DNA from 2 places in the Burkholderia humptydooensis genome. Region 1 is predicted to be linked to the other one. Evidence: riboswitches for the same ligand, from Rfam matches in the RefSeq annotation. Region 1 holds a riboswitch; the other holds the start of a gene.
The links. A riboswitch is a leader RNA that binds a small molecule or an ion and turns the genes downstream of it on or off. The one in region 1 is predicted to bind cobalamin.
Positions count from the first base shown of each region.

Region 2: it holds a riboswitch for cobalamin, as region 1 does, so the genes downstream of both, cobG (precorrin-3B synthase) here and AQ610_RS14270 (TonB-dependent receptor plug domain-containing protein) in region 1, are expected to answer to the same signal.

Region 1 covers NZ_CP013380.1:3,199,707-3,206,832, reverse strand. Annotated here, with positions in the region: gene ilvD (dihydroxy-acid dehydratase) at 1-318, opposite strand, end outside; gene AQ610_RS14305 (LysR substrate-binding domain-containing protein) at 496-1,461, shown strand; gene lgt (prolipoprotein diacylglyceryl transferase) at 1,568-2,458, shown strand; gene AQ610_RS14295 (SIMPL domain-containing protein) at 2,550-3,287, opposite strand; gene AQ610_RS14290 (EVE domain-containing protein) at 3,486-3,947, opposite strand; RNA gene ssrS (6S RNA) at 4,023-4,204, opposite strand; gene AQ610_RS14280 (cell division protein ZapA) at 4,287-4,601, opposite strand; gene AQ610_RS14275 (hypothetical protein) at 4,598-4,948, opposite strand; cobalamin riboswitch at 5,151-5,397, shown strand; gene AQ610_RS14270 (TonB-dependent receptor plug domain-containing protein) at 5,467-7,126, shown strand, end outside.
Region 2 covers NZ_CP013380.1:2,180,564-2,187,689, forward strand. Annotated here, with positions in the region: gene AQ610_RS09895 (cobalt-precorrin-6A reductase) at 1-401, opposite strand, end outside; gene AQ610_RS09900 (cobalt-precorrin-5B (C(1))-methyltransferase) at 398-1,492, opposite strand; gene AQ610_RS09905 (bifunctional cobalt-precorrin-7 (C(5))-methyltransferase/cobalt-precorrin-6B (C(15))-methyltransferase) at 1,489-2,715, opposite strand; cobalamin riboswitch at 2,801-3,009, shown strand; gene cobG (precorrin-3B synthase) at 3,119-4,558, shown strand; gene AQ610_RS09915 (precorrin-8X methylmutase) at 4,551-5,177, shown strand; gene AQ610_RS09920 (precorrin-2 C(20)-methyltransferase) at 5,174-5,908, shown strand; gene cobJ (precorrin-3B C(17)-methyltransferase) at 5,905-7,126, shown strand, end outside.

The DNA.
Region 1 (7,126 bases):
CTCGATGCAGTCGGCGATCACCTCGCGCGACACGAGCGAGTACTTCATCCCTTCGGTGCCCATCGACATGCCGTCCGAGATCGTCGGCGTGCCGAAGATCTGCGGATTCGCGCCGGCGTCCTTGACGGCCGCGACGGCGGCGTCCGACAGGCGCTGCAGGCCCGCGTTGCACGGCGTGATCGTCGAGTGGCCGTTCGCGATGCCGATCATCGGCTTGTCGAAATCTTCCTTCTGATAGCCGAGCGCGTAATACATCGAGCGGTTCGGCGAACGGGCCACGCCTTGCGTGATGTTCTTCGAGCGGCGGTTGTACGACATGGGGGACTCCATCATCGACTGGTTGACTGTGGGGTGGAGCGGCGCGCTGCATCGGCGCGGTCCGGCTCAGGTGGGCAAGAATGCAGTTTCTGTTGGAGAATGTCCAATATATTATTCATCGTCTATTAGGTCGATACGCATATCAATTGGCGTGTTGACGACGAGGCGGAGCCTGATTTGACCCCTGATCTGCGCCAATGGCGCTATTTCATCGCCGTCGCCGACGAGCGGCACTTCGGCCGCGCCGCCGAGCGGCTCTCGATGACGCAGCCGCCGCTGTCTCAGGCGATCCGCGCGCTCGAGGATGCGCTCGGCGTCGCGCTCTTCGCGCGCACGAAGCGCTCGGTCGAGCTGACCGCGGTCGGCGCGGCGCTGCTGCCCGACGTGCGGCGGCTGATCGCCGCGGCCGACGCGCTGCCGCCGCTCGCGCAGAGCCTTGCGCGCGGCGAGGCGGGCTCGCTCGCGCTCGCGTTCGTGTCGACGGCCGACTACGGGTTGCTGCCGCAACTGTTGCGCGAGTTCGGCGCGAGCCACCCGCACGTGCGGCTGCAACTGACAGAGGCGACGAGCGACGTGCAGATCGAGGAACTCGCTGCGGGCCGAATCGACGCGGGGCTCGTGATCCCGCCCGTGCCGCCGCGGCACGCGGCGTCGCTGTCGTATCTGCCGGTGTTGCGCGAGCCGCTCGTCGTCGCGATGCCGGCCGACGCCGCCGAGGCGGCGGGGGACGCGCCCGTGCGCATCGCCGACATCGCGTCGCTGCCGCTCGTCGTCTTCCCGCGTCGTCTGGCGCCCGGCTTTTATGACATCATTACGGGCTGCTACGGCGCGGCGGGCGTCGCGCCGCGCATCGGCCAGGAGGCGATCCAGATGCAGACGATCGTGAGCCTCGTGTCCGCGGGCATGGGTGTCGCGCTCGTGCCGCAATCGCTGCGTAACCTGCGGCGCACGGGGGTCGTCTACCGCGCGCTCGCCGATCCGGCGCCCGTCGTCGAGACGGGCCTCGTGTGGCGCACGGACGACGTGAGTCCGGTGCTCGTGGGCTTCATCGACGTCGTGCGAGGCGCCGCGCGGCGCGCTTCGCCTTCGCCGCCGGACGCGGCCGCCGGGGCGGACGTGAGCAGGCGCGCGACGCGGCCGTGAACGTTCGCGCGGCGCGGGCGTCGAATCGCGGTCGCGACGCGTTCGCGCGGCGGCGGTCGACGTGCCCGTGCATGCCGCATCGATTCAGAACCTTCAACGCTAACTCATGATCATTCATCCGAATTTCGATCCCGTCGCGATTCACCTCGGCCCGCTCGCCGTGCGCTGGTACGGGCTCATGTATCTCGTCGGCTTCATCCTCGCGATCGTCGTCGGGCGGCTGCGCCTGAAGCTGCCGCACGTCGCCGCGCAAGGCTGGAGCGCGAAGGACATCGACGACATGATGTTCTACGGCGTGCTCGGCGTCGTGCTGGGCGGCCGGCTCGGCTACGTGCTGTTCTACAAGGCGGGCTACTACTTCTCGCATCCGCTCGACATCTTCCGCGTGTGGGAGGGCGGGATGTCGTTCCACGGCGGCTTCCTCGGCGTCACGCTGGCGATGGCGCTGTTCGCGTGGCAGCGCAAGCGCCACTGGCTCGAAGTGACCGACTTCGTCGCGCCGATGGTGCCGACGGGGCTCGCGGCCGGAAGGCTCGGCAACTTCATCAACGGCGAGCTGTGGGGCCGCGTGACGAGCCCCGACGCGCCGTGGGCGATGCTGTTTCCGGGCGCGTCGCGCGACGACGCCGCGTGGCTCGCCGCGCACCAGGACATCGCCGCGAAGTGGAATCTGAACGAGGTGTTCCTGTCGCACCAGATGCTGCCGCGGCATCCGTCGCAACTGTACGAAATCGCGCTCGAAGGCATCGCGCTCTTTTTCGTGCTGTGGTTCTTCTCGCGCAAGCCGCGGCCGATGGGCGCGATCTCGGCGCTCTTCTTGATCGGCTACGGCGCCGCGCGCTTCACGGTGGAGTTCGCGCGCGAGCCGGACGATTTCCTCGGCCTGCTGACGTTCGGCCTGTCGATGGGGCAGTGGCTGTCGCTGCCGATGATCGTCGCGGGCGTGCTGATGATGATCTGGGCGTATCGGCGCGGCGGCGTCGCGAAGCCGGCCTGATCGTTCGGGGCGCGCGATGAAAAACGCCGGCTCGTCGCCGGCGTTTTCGTATCGACCGTCAACGGCGCGCCAACGCGCCGCTTCCAGTACGTCACTTCATCTGCACCGAGCCGTTCACGTTGACGGTCACGGTCGTCTTGCCGCCTTCGACGGCGATCGGCGCGCTCATCTTCGCGCTATCCATCGCGGGCGCGGCCATCGCGAACATCCGCGGATACGGCTGCACGTTGCGGCCGCTGCCGACGTTCACTTCGCGGATCGCGTAGTTGTTGTAGCCGAACGCGCGCGTCGCTTCCTCGGCGCGCGCGCGGAACGCCTTGATCGCTTCCGTCGTGAGCTTCTGCTCGGCCGCGCGCTGCGCTTCGGGCGACAGCGAGAACGCGACGTTGCCTACCTGCATCATCGGGCTCAACTGGCCCGCGAGCTTCGATGCGGCCGCGAAGTCGTGCGACTCGAGCACGACCTCGGTGCGGCCGCGCCACGCGGAGATCCTGCCGTCGCGGTCGACGCTCGGCGACACCGAGAATTCACCCGTGCGGGCCGTGACGCCCGTGACGCCGCGCGCCTGCGCGAGCGCCGCATCCGCGCGCTTGTTCAGCTCGGCGGTCAGCGTGCCGGGGTCCTTTGCCTGTTGCTCGTAGAACAGCGTGATGTCGACGACGTCCTGCGGGACGTCGGTGCTTGCCTGCGCGGACAGCGACAGCACGCCCGCGGGCGGCTGCATCTGGCCCATGCTTTGCGCGCGCGCGGCGGACGGGGCGAGCGCGAGGGCGATCGGCAGCGCCGCCGCAAGCGTGACGGCAATGGCTAGAGCGGATTTTTTCGTCATTGTTGACTCCTTGAGCGTAAGCGCGCACGCGTTCGGGGGCGTGCGATGCGCGGACGGACGCCGCGCTTCTCCAGAAACGCCCGGCGGACGCGGCACTGCATCCGTCGATGCGCCCATTAGGCCGTCGAAGGCGGGCGGAGGTTCCGGCCGGCGCGGATTCTTGCGCCGGCTCTGACAATGTTTGACGTGGCGGCCGCGTCACTTCATCAGGCGCGTCGTGATGAAGCGCCATTCGTCCGGCGTGACGGGCGTGATCGACAGCCGGTTGCCTTTCGCGAGCACGCGCATGTTCGCGAGCGCGTCGTGCCCGCGCAATGCGGCGAGGGGAACGAGCGGCGACTTCCTGACGAAGCGCACGTCAACGAGCACCCAGCGCGGCGATTCTCGCGTCGACTTCGGATCGTGGTACGGACTTTGCGAATCGAACTGCGTCGGATCGGGGTAGGGCGTCGACGAGACTTGCGCGAGCCCCGCGATGCCGGGCTCGGGGCAGCTCGAATGATAGAACAGCACGCCGTCGCCGATCTGCATCATGTCGCGCATGAAGTTGCGCGCCTGATAGTTGCGCACGCCGGTCCACGGCAAGGTCTGGTCGGGGGCGGCGGCGAGGTCGTCGATGCTCGCCTCGTTCGGTTCGGATTTCATCAGCCAGTAGCGCATGGATCGCAATGACTCGACGCAATGAAAAGGCTGCACAAAAGGAAACGGCATCGGGACTTGCCCGATGCCGTCGAATAGGCCCCCGCCTTAGCCGCTAGGCCGGCATCCTGAACCTGAGGTTCAGAATTGGTCGCAGTTAGCAGCACTTCGGGTACATCAGACAGAGTGACGCGCGCGCCCGTGCTACAAATTTCCGCAACCGTGCACATGGCATTGGTTCAAGGAATATATGACCTTGGCGAACCAGGCAGGGAAGCTGACTTGACTGTTCGAATCACCTTTGGATTCAGCGGCTTGAACGCGATAGATCAAGCATTGGCCGAACCCGGTGAAACTTGTTTACTGCACCTCGTGCTGTGCGAGCACCGCACCGAGTTGTTCATTCATTTGGCGCATTGTACGCCGGATTTCTTCCGCAGGGAACGCCTCGCCGTGACGCACGCTCTGTTGCAGCCTGAGCAACTCCGACGCGAGCGACAGCGCGGCCATCACCGCGATGCGATCCGTGCCGCGCACCGAACTGTTCGCGCGGATCTTCGACATTTCCGCGTCGACACGCGCGACCGCCTCGAGAAGCGCCGCCTCGGTTTCGGCCGAGCAGGCGAGACGATACGACTGGCCGAGAATCGATACTTCGATCTGCTTCGTGCTCATGCATGTTCTCCGTGGCCCGTCGCACTTTCGCCTTCGTCGTTCGCCTGCGGTGCGAGCAGGTCGAGCTGGTTTTCCGCATCCGGCACGCTTTTCGTGCGCGGCAGTTTCTCGAGGATCGCGTTGAGCTTCACTTGCGCGTCGTCGATTTTCGCCGACAGCGTGTCGCGCTCGGCCGCGAGTGCGTTGCGCTCGTCGCGCAACTGCTCGAGTTCCGCGTGCAGCGTCTGCGCTTCACTGCGCAATTGCGCGACCTGCTCCTCGAGCGCGAGCCGTTCCGTTTGATGGCGTTGATTCAGCGCGATCAGGCGGCCGATGTTTTGAGATAGGGTTTCGAGTTCGTTGAGCATGTGCTGCGTCCTCTAAAGACCCAGCATTTTAGCGCGGAATAGGCGAGTTTCCGATATCTGTAACGTTTCTAGACGTAACACCCCCGCTTCTCGCCGCGAAATATCTTCGTCGTTCGTTGATGCCGATCGTCTCGCCGATAGACGGCGCGACGTTTCTTGCGCCGCGTCGGCGCGGCGCCTTGACGCTGCGGCGCGCGCACTCCTAAACTGGCGCCGCCTCGGTGCTCGCGCGCTTCGCGCGCGGTTAAACGGGAAGCAGGGCGCGACGTCCGCCGGGACCGAGCCAACCTGCGCTGCCCCCGCAACGGTAAGCGATCGCATCGGTTTCGATGCAAGCCGCACTCTTGATGCGTCGGCACGGCCGCCGGCGACGTGCCACTGCGCATTGCGCGGGAAGGCGAGGCGGTGATGTCGCGAGCCCGGATACCGGCCGAGGCGGGGAGACGGGCGTGCCCGTCTCCGTGATGCGGAGCCTGCGGGGAAGCGGGCGCCGCAGTGACTCAACAGGATCTTCGTTCATGCGAACCCCTCTCGTCCGCGCAGCGCTCGCCGCTCTGTCCGGACTGCCTTGCATCGCGCTCGCGCAAGGCGATGCGTCGGCATCCGCCGCCTCCAGTGCGTCTTCGGCCGCGCCGACGCGCTCGACATCCTCGACATCCGCCGAGCCGCTCGCGCCGATCATCGTCACCGCGCAACGCGGGCCGCAGAAGCTCGCCGATGCGATCCCGCAGACGACGCTCTTCGATGCGCAGGACATCGCCGACAGCGGCGCGACCGATCTGCCCGGCCTGCTCGCGCTCGCGCCCGGCGCGCAGATCGTGCGCAACGGCGGGCCGGGCGCGAGCGCGAGCCTTTTCCTGCGCGGCGCGCAGCCGACGCAATCGCTCGTGCTGATCGACGGCGCGCGCGTCGATTCGGCGAGTCTCGGCCAGTCGCAGATCAGTCAGTTGCCGCTCGATCAGATCGATCGCGTCGAAGTGGTGAACGGCAACGTGTCGTCGCTGTACGGGTCCGGCGCGATCGGCGGCGTCGTGCAGGTGTTCACGAAGAACGGCGGCGATCATCCGCCGCGCTTCGATTTCTCCGCGGGCTACGGCAGCTATCACACGCAGACGCAAAGCGCGGGCGCGTCGGGCCGGCTCGACGAGGACGGCAAGACGACGTTCAGCGTGTCGCTCGCGCGGCTGAAGACCGACGGCTTCTCGGCGCTCGATCCCGCGCGCAAGCCGCAGGCGAATCCGAACGCGAACGGCTATCTGAACGAGAGCGCCTCCGCATCGCTTCGGCACCGGTTCAGCGACAAATGGGACGCGGGCGTCACATACTTCCAGGCGAACGGCCGCAACAGCTACGACGACGCCTACGGCTCGCCGACCGATCTGAACGACCTGTACAGCCGCGTCCAGCAACTGTCCGCGTTCGCGAACGGCAAGCTCGCCGACTGGTGGACGACGCGTGTGAACGTGTCGAGCGGCAAGGATCGCAACCAGTCGGCGCTGAACGGCGCGTACACCGATCACTTCAATACCGACGACCGCCAGTACACGTGGCAGAACGACTTCGCGATCGCGCGCGGCCACAAGATCCAGGCGGGGTACGAGCGGCTCGACCAGTCGTTCGAATCGAACAGGTATTCGGCGCCCGAGCGCCACGTGAATTCCGGCTGGCTCGGCTACACCGGCCGCCTCGGCGGCAGCCAGTTCCAGGCGAACGTGCGCCGCGACCAGTACTCCGATTTCGGCGGCGCGAACAGCTACTATCTCGGCTACGGGCTCGACGTCACCGAGCGCTGGAAGGTGTCGGCGAGCTATTCGAGCGCGTTTCGCGCGCCGAGCTTCAACGATCTGTACTATCCGAACGCGGGCAACCGGTCGATTCGGCCCGAGCGCAGCCATTCGGTCGAGGCGGCCGTGCAGTATGCGTCGGATGCGGTGGGCGTCGTGCGCGTCACCGCGTTCCAGACGCGCTACACGAACCTGATCGACTATCGTCCCGGCGCGAGCGGCCCGTACTATGTCGCGCAGAACGTCGGCCGCGCGAAGGTGCAGGGCGTCGAGGGATCGTGGCAGGGGCACGTCGGCAGGACCGACGTGCGCGTCGCCGCGACGCTGCAGAACCCGATCGACGAAACCGCCGGCCGGGATCTGAACCGGCGCGCGCGGCGCTTCGCGGCGATCT
Region 2 (7,126 bases), 1.0 Mb from region 1:
CGCCCGAGCGTGAAAAGCGGCCGCGCGAACGGCGCGATCGCGGCGAGAACGCCCGCCCAGTCCGCGACGCCGCGCCAGTCGTCGCCCGGCCGCGGCCGCCACGGCGCGCGGCGCAGCGCCCAATACGGCACGCCCGCCGCGCGGCACGCGGCGGCCGCGTTCGCGCTGATCCGCGCGGCGAACGGATGGGTCGCGTCGATAACGAGCGCGACCGCGTGCTCGCGCAGATGGCGCGCGAGCCCGTCGGCGCCGCCGAAGCCGCCGACTCGCACGTCGCACGCGAGATCGTCGGGCACCTTGCCGAGGCCGGCGAGGCTGTACACGTCGTGCGGCGCGAGCGTGCGCGCGACGCGCAGCGCGTCACCCGTGCCGCCGAGCAGCAACACGCGGCGCGCGCTCATCGCGCGACGCCGACGATGCGGCCCTCGCGGTCGATCGCGAGCGCCTCGACGTCGACCTCGTCCGGCACGATGTCGCGCGCGACGCGGCGCGCGTGCGCGCAGACGACGTCGCCGAGCGGCACGTGATGCGCGAGCGCGAGCGCCAACGCCTGCTGGCTCGTGTTCGCCGCGCGGATCTCGTGCTGCAGCACCGTGCTCGCGCCCGCTTCGCCCGCCCATTGGGCAAGCAGCGGCAAGTCGATGCTCGAATGGCGGCTGTGCAGATCGAGATGGCCCGCCGCGAGCTTGCTCAGCTTGCCGAAGCCGCCGCACAGCGTGAGCCGCGCGACGCTCGCGCGGCGCAGGTACTTGAGCACCGCGCCCGCGAAGTCGCCCATCTCGATCAGTGCGATGTCGGGCAGGCCGTAGCGCGCGCGCACCGCGTCCTCGCTCGCATTGCCCGTGCACGCGGCGATGTGCGTGACGCCGTTCGCGCGCGCGACGTCGATGCCCTGGTGAATCGACGCGATATACGCGGAGCACGAGAACGGCCGCACGATGCCCGTCGTGCCGAGGATCGACAATCCGCCGACGATGCCGAGGCGCGGATTCATCGTCTTCTGCGCGAGCGCCTCGCCGTTCTCGACGCCGATCGCGACGTCGAAGCCGCCCGCATAGCCGTGCTCGGCCGCGAGCGCCGCGAGATGCTCGCTCATCATCCGGCGCGGCACCGGGTTGATCGCGGGTTCGCCGACGGGAATCGCGAGCCCCGCGCGCGTGACCGTGCCGACGCCCGGCCCCGCGCGAAAGCGCACGCCCGGCTCGTGAACGAGCCGCACGCGCGCGAACACGAGCGCGCCGTGCGTCACGTCCGGGTCGTCGCCCGCGTCCTTGATCGTGCCCGCCTCCGCGCCGCCGGCGTCCGTCGCGCGGCAGAACGCGAGACGCATCGCGACGTGCTGCCCCTTCGGCAGCACGATGTCGGCCATGTCGCTCGCGCGGCCCGTCAGCAGCAGGCGCGCGGCCGCGAGCGACGTCGCGGTCGCGCAACTGCCCGTCGTGTAGCCGAAGCGCAGCGGCCGCGGCTGCTCGGGGGTTTCGTCGCGCATCATCCGTGCTCCGGCTGCGCGCCGCGCGGCTTGCGCGCGTCGTACAGCGTGACGGGCAGCGCCTGCCGCCAGGCGTCGAAGCCGCCGAGCGGCTGCGCGTGCGCGACCGACACGCGCGCGAGCGTGCCGCCGTGCCGCTCGCGCCATGCGACGAGCGCCGCCTCGCCCTGCAGCGTCACCGCATGCGCGACGAAGCGGCCGCCCGGCTTCAGGCCCCCCCAGCACGCGTCGAGCACGCCGTCGCGGCTCACGCCGCCGCCGACGAACACCGCGTCTGGGGCGGCAAGGCCCGCGAGCGCGTCGGGCGCGCGGCCGGCGACGAGTTCGAGCGCCGGCACGCCGAGCGCGTCGCGGTTGTGCTCGATGAAGCGCTGCCGGTCCGGATGCGCTTCGATCGCGATCGTCCGGCAGCTCGGATGCGCGCGCATCCATTCGATGCCGATCGACCCGGAGCCCGCGCCGACGTCCCACAGCAATTCGCCCGGCGCGGGCGCGAGCCGCGCGAGCGCGAGCGCGCGCAGATCGCGCTTCGTCAGTTGGCCGTCGTGGCGGTACGCGTCGTCCGGCAAGCCGGGCGTGAGCGCCAGGCGCGGCGCGGCGCCGCACGCGCGGCATTCGATCGCGACGACGTTGAGCGCGGCCGCCCGCGCATCACCCCACGCGTCGGCGCGCGCGTCGATGCGCCGTTCGAGCGGGCCGCCGAGATGCTCGAACACTGTCATCGCGCTCGGCCCGAAGCCGCGCGCGGCGAGCGCGCCGGCCATCGCGGCGGGCGTCGCGCCGTCCGCGCTCAGCACGAACAGCCGCCGGCCCGGATACAGATGCCGATGCAAAGACGCGAGCGGCCGGCCGACGAGCGACACCGTGTCGACATCCTGCAGCGCCCAGCCGGTGCGCGCGGCCGCGAGCGACAGCGACGACGGCGCGGGCAGCACGCGCCACTCGTGCGGCGCGAGCGTGCGCGCGAGCGTCGCGCCGACGCCGAACAGCATCGGATCGCCGCTCGCAAGCACGCACACGCGCGCCGGAGCCCGCGCGAAGAGCGGCGCGAGATCGAACGGCTTCGGCCACGGCGCGCGCTCGGCGCCGTGCCGCGCCGGCAGCATCGCGAGATGCCGCTCGCCGCCCATCACCACCGCCGCGTCGGCGAGCGCGCGCCGCGCCGGCCTGCCGAGCCCCGCGTATCCGTCGTCGCCGATGCCCACCACCGTCAGCCACGCGCTCATCCGTCGTGCTCCATCGTGTTCCTGTCGATCCTGAAAGCGTCGCCCGCCTCGCGCATCGCGCGCTCGGGCGTCGCGAAAAAAGGCATAATACAGCGTCCGTCGACCGGCGCCCCACGGGGCCCAAGAGGGAACGCAGGGCGCGCCGCGCCGCTGCGGCTGCCCCCGCAACTGTGAGCAGCGAGTCCGCATCCGATCCACGCCACTGGCCAGGCCGCCCTTTTCGCGGCCGCCGGGAAGGCCCGCTGCGGATGACGACCTGCCAGCCAGGAGACCTGCCGGGACGTTTCGTTCGTGCCAGCCTTCATCGGGCGGGGTGTACCGATGCCGTAGCCCGCCGCTCGCGCGCTTGCCGCGCGGGAACGGCCGCCTCGGGCCGCCGCGCGACGCTTGATCCGGAGCGCTGTTGAATCCTTGCACCGCTGTTTTTTCATCCGACGCCGCGCGCGCCGCGAGCGCGTGTCCGGGACTCGTGCGCATCGTCGCCGCGCGCGACGGCGGCCTGTGCCGGATCAAGCTGCCGGGCGGCGCGCTTGCCGCCGCGCAGGCGCGCGCGGTGGCGGCCGTCGCGCGCGCGTTCGGCTCGGGCGTGATCGAGGCGACCAATCGCGCGAACCTGCAATTGCGCGGCGTGCGGGCCGGCAGCGAGGCTTGCGTGAGCCGCGCGCTGATCGACGCGGGGCTCGGGCCGCTGACGGACGGCCTGCCCGCGGCGCCGCCCGACACATGCGTCGCCGCGCGCGACGACGTGCGCAACGTGATGCTGAGCCCGACGGCCGGGCGCGACCCCGATGCGCTCGTCGACAGCGCCGCGCTCGCCGCCCGCCTCCTCGCGATGCTGCAGACCGAGCCGCGCTGCGCCGCGCTGTCGCCGAAATTCTCGGTGCTGCTCGACGGCGGCGAACGGCTCGCCGCGCTCGACCACCCGCACGACATCTGGCTGTCCGCGCTGCGCGACGCGCGCGGGGACATGCTGCTCGCGGTCGGGCTCGCCGGCTGCCCGCCCGTCGACGGCGAGCGCGTCGCACCGGGCGCAACGTTTACCGGCGCGCTCGCGGCCATCGCGCCGGCGCACGCGGTCGAGTGCGTGCGCGCGCTCGTGACGAGCTTCGTCGAGCTCGCGCCGCCGGGCGCGACGCGCATGCGCGACCTGCTCGCGACGTGCGCGCCCGACGCGTTCCTTTCGCATGCCGAATCGAAGCTGTCCGAATCGAAGCCGCCGTTCGCGCTGCGGCGCCGCGCGGATCTCGCCGGCTGGCGGCGCGCGCGCGTCGACACGGCGCTGCGTTTCGGCATCCAGCCCGAACGGGACCCGGCGCGCTGCGTCGTCGGCGCGCAGCCGCCGCTCGGCCGGCTCGACGCGAACGCGCTCGCGGCGCTCGCGGCGCTTGCCGACACGCACGGCGACGGCACGCTGCGCATCACGCCGTGGCAAGGCGTGATGCTGCCCGCCGTCGCGCGCGCGGCCGCGCCCGACGCGCTCGCGCGCCTCGCCGCGCTCGGCTTCGTGTGCGACGCGGCCGCTCCGCTCGCGCACGTCGTCGCGTGCGCGGGCTCGGCAGGCTGCGCGCGCGCGCCCGCCGACACGAAAGCCGACGCGCTCGCGCTCGCCGCGCGCCTCGCCGCCCCCGTCGACGTGCACGTCACGGGCTGCGCGCGCTCGTGCGCGTTGCCGCATGCGGCCGCGCACACGCTCGTCGCGAGCGCGGCGGGCCGCTACGACCTCTATCGGCGCGACGGCGCGACGGGCTTCGGCCGCGCCATCGCGCGCCAATTGACGATCGACCAGGCCGCCGCCGCGCTCGCGCTCGGCGCACGGCCCACTCAGGATGACCTCGATGCTTGACTACCTTCGCGACGGCGGCGCGATCTATCGCGAATCGTTCGCGACGATCCGCGCGGAAGCCGATCTGACGGGCGTGCCGCCCGACCTCGAAAAACTCGCGGTGCGCGTGATCCACGCGTGCGGCATGGTCGACGTCGTCCGCGACCTGCGGTTTTCCGACGGCGCGGGCGAAGCGGGCCGCGCGGCGCTCGCGGCCGGCGCGCCGATCCTCTGCGACGCGCGGATGGTCGCCGAAGGAGTCACGCGCGCGCGGCTGCCCGCGAACAACCCGGTAATCTGCACGCTCGGCGATCCGGACGTGCCGCGGCTCGCGCGCGAGATCGGCAACACGCGCTCGGCGGCCGCGCTCGAACTGTGGCGCGCGCATCTCGCGGGCAGCGTCGTCGCGATCGGCAACGCGCCGACCGCGCTCTTCCATCTGCTCGACATGATCGACGCGGGCGCGCCCCGCCCCGCCCTCATCCTCGGCTTTCCGGTCGGCTTCGTCGGCGCGGCCGAATCGAAGGCGCTCCTCGCGGCCGACAGCCGCGGCGTGCCGTTCGTCGCGGTCGCGGGCCGCCGCGGCGGCAGCGCGATGGTCGCCGCCGCCGTCAACGCGCTCGCTTCGGAGGCCGAATGACGCGCAGGACTGGGCGCCTCTACGGGCTCGGCGTCGGGCCGGGCGACCCCGAGCTGCTGACGATCAAGGCGCTGCGGATGCTGCAGGCCGCGCCCGTCGTCGCGTACTTCGTCGCGAAGGGCAAGAAAGGCAACGCGTTCAGCATCGTCGAGGCGCACCTGGGCGACGCGCAGACGCACCTGCCGCTCGTCTACCCGGTGACGACCGAGGCACTGCCGCCGCCCCTGTGCTACGAAACCGTGATCGCCGATTTCTACGACACGGCGGCCGCGCTCGTCGCCGCGCACCTCGACGCGGGCCGCGACGTCGCGGTGATCTGCGAAGGCGATCCGTTCTTCTACGGCTCGTACATGTACCTGCACGACCGGCTCGCGCCGCGCTACGACGCCCAGGTCGTGCCGGGCGTGTGCTCGATGCTGGGCGGCGCGGCGGTGCTCGGCGTGCCGCTCGTCTACCGGAACCAGAGCCTCTCGGTGCTCTCCGGCGTGCTGCCCGAGGACGAGTTGCGCGAGCGTCTCGCGAGCGCCGATGCGGCCGTCGTGATGAAGCTCGGGCGCAACTTCGACAAGGTGCGCCGCGTGCTCGACGAGCTCGGGCTCGCGCGGCGCGCGCTGTACGTCGAGCGCGCGACGATGGCCGCGCAGCGGATCGTGCCGCTCGCGGACGTCGATCCAATGGCGTCGCCGTATTTTTCGCTGCTCGTCGTGCCGGGGGAAAAATGGCAAGGATGACTATCGCGCCCGCGATCGTGATACTCGGGCCGGGCGCGCTCGCGACCGCGCGCCGGCTCCAGGCGCGATTCGACGGCGCGCAGGTGCACGCGCTCGCGGGGCGCGCCGACGCCGACGTGGCGTTTTCCGAGCTCGGCGCGCACCTGCGCGAGCTGTATGCGCGCGGCGCGCCGATCGTCGCGCTGTTCGCGGCCGGCATCGCGATCCGCTGCGTCGCGCCGTGTCTCGCCGACAAGGGCGCGGAGCCGCCCGTGCTCGCCGTGGCCGAGGACGGCAGCGCGGTCGTGCCGCTGTTGGGCGGCCTCGCGGGCGCGAACGTGCTCGCGCGCGAGATCGCCGACGCGCTCGGCGTCGCCGCCGCGATCACGACGAGCGGCGAGCTGCGCTTCGGCGCGTGCATGCTGAATCCGCCCGAAGGCTACGCGCTCGCCGATCTCGACGCGGGCAAGCGCTTCGTGTCCGATCTGCTCGCGGGCGAAAGCACGCGCATCGAAGGCGACGCACGGTGGCTCGACGACGTCGCGCTGCCGCGCGACGCGCACGCGCCGCACGCGATCCGCGTCACGCCGCATGCGTCGCGCGGCGACGCGCGCGAATTGCTGATTCATCCGCGTAGCGTCGTCGTCGCGCTCGGTGACGGCGATGGCGATGGCGACGCCAACGGCATCGGCGACGTTGCGAGCAACGCTTCGGATCACGATGCACTCGCATCCACCCCTGCAAACGCGGCGGCGAACGCGAACGCCGCATCGCCCGGCTTGCCGCCGCTCGCCGCGCGCATCGTCGCGACGCTCGCCGCGCACGATCTCGCGACGCTCGCGCTCGCGGCCGTCGTCGCGCCGGCGCGACGCATCGCCGATCGCGCGCTGACCGATGCGGCGCGCGCGCTGCGCGTGCCGTTGCGTTTCATCGAGACGAACGCGCACGACGCCTCGGGCGTGCTCGATGCCGCGCTGCCCGCCACGCTCGCGCGCCGCGCCGATGCGCCGCGCGCCGATGCGGAGCCGTCGCCGACGCCGCGCCACATCGCCATCGCCATCGCCGGCGCGCCCGTCGACGCCGATGCGCTCGGCGCAGCGCGCGGCCGCCTGACGGTGCTCGGCCTCGGCCCCGGCCGCGCGGACCTGATGACGCCCGCCGCGCGCGCGGCGCTTGCCGACGCGACCGACATCGTCGGCTACGCGACCTACGTGAACATGGCGGGCCCGTTCCGCGCGG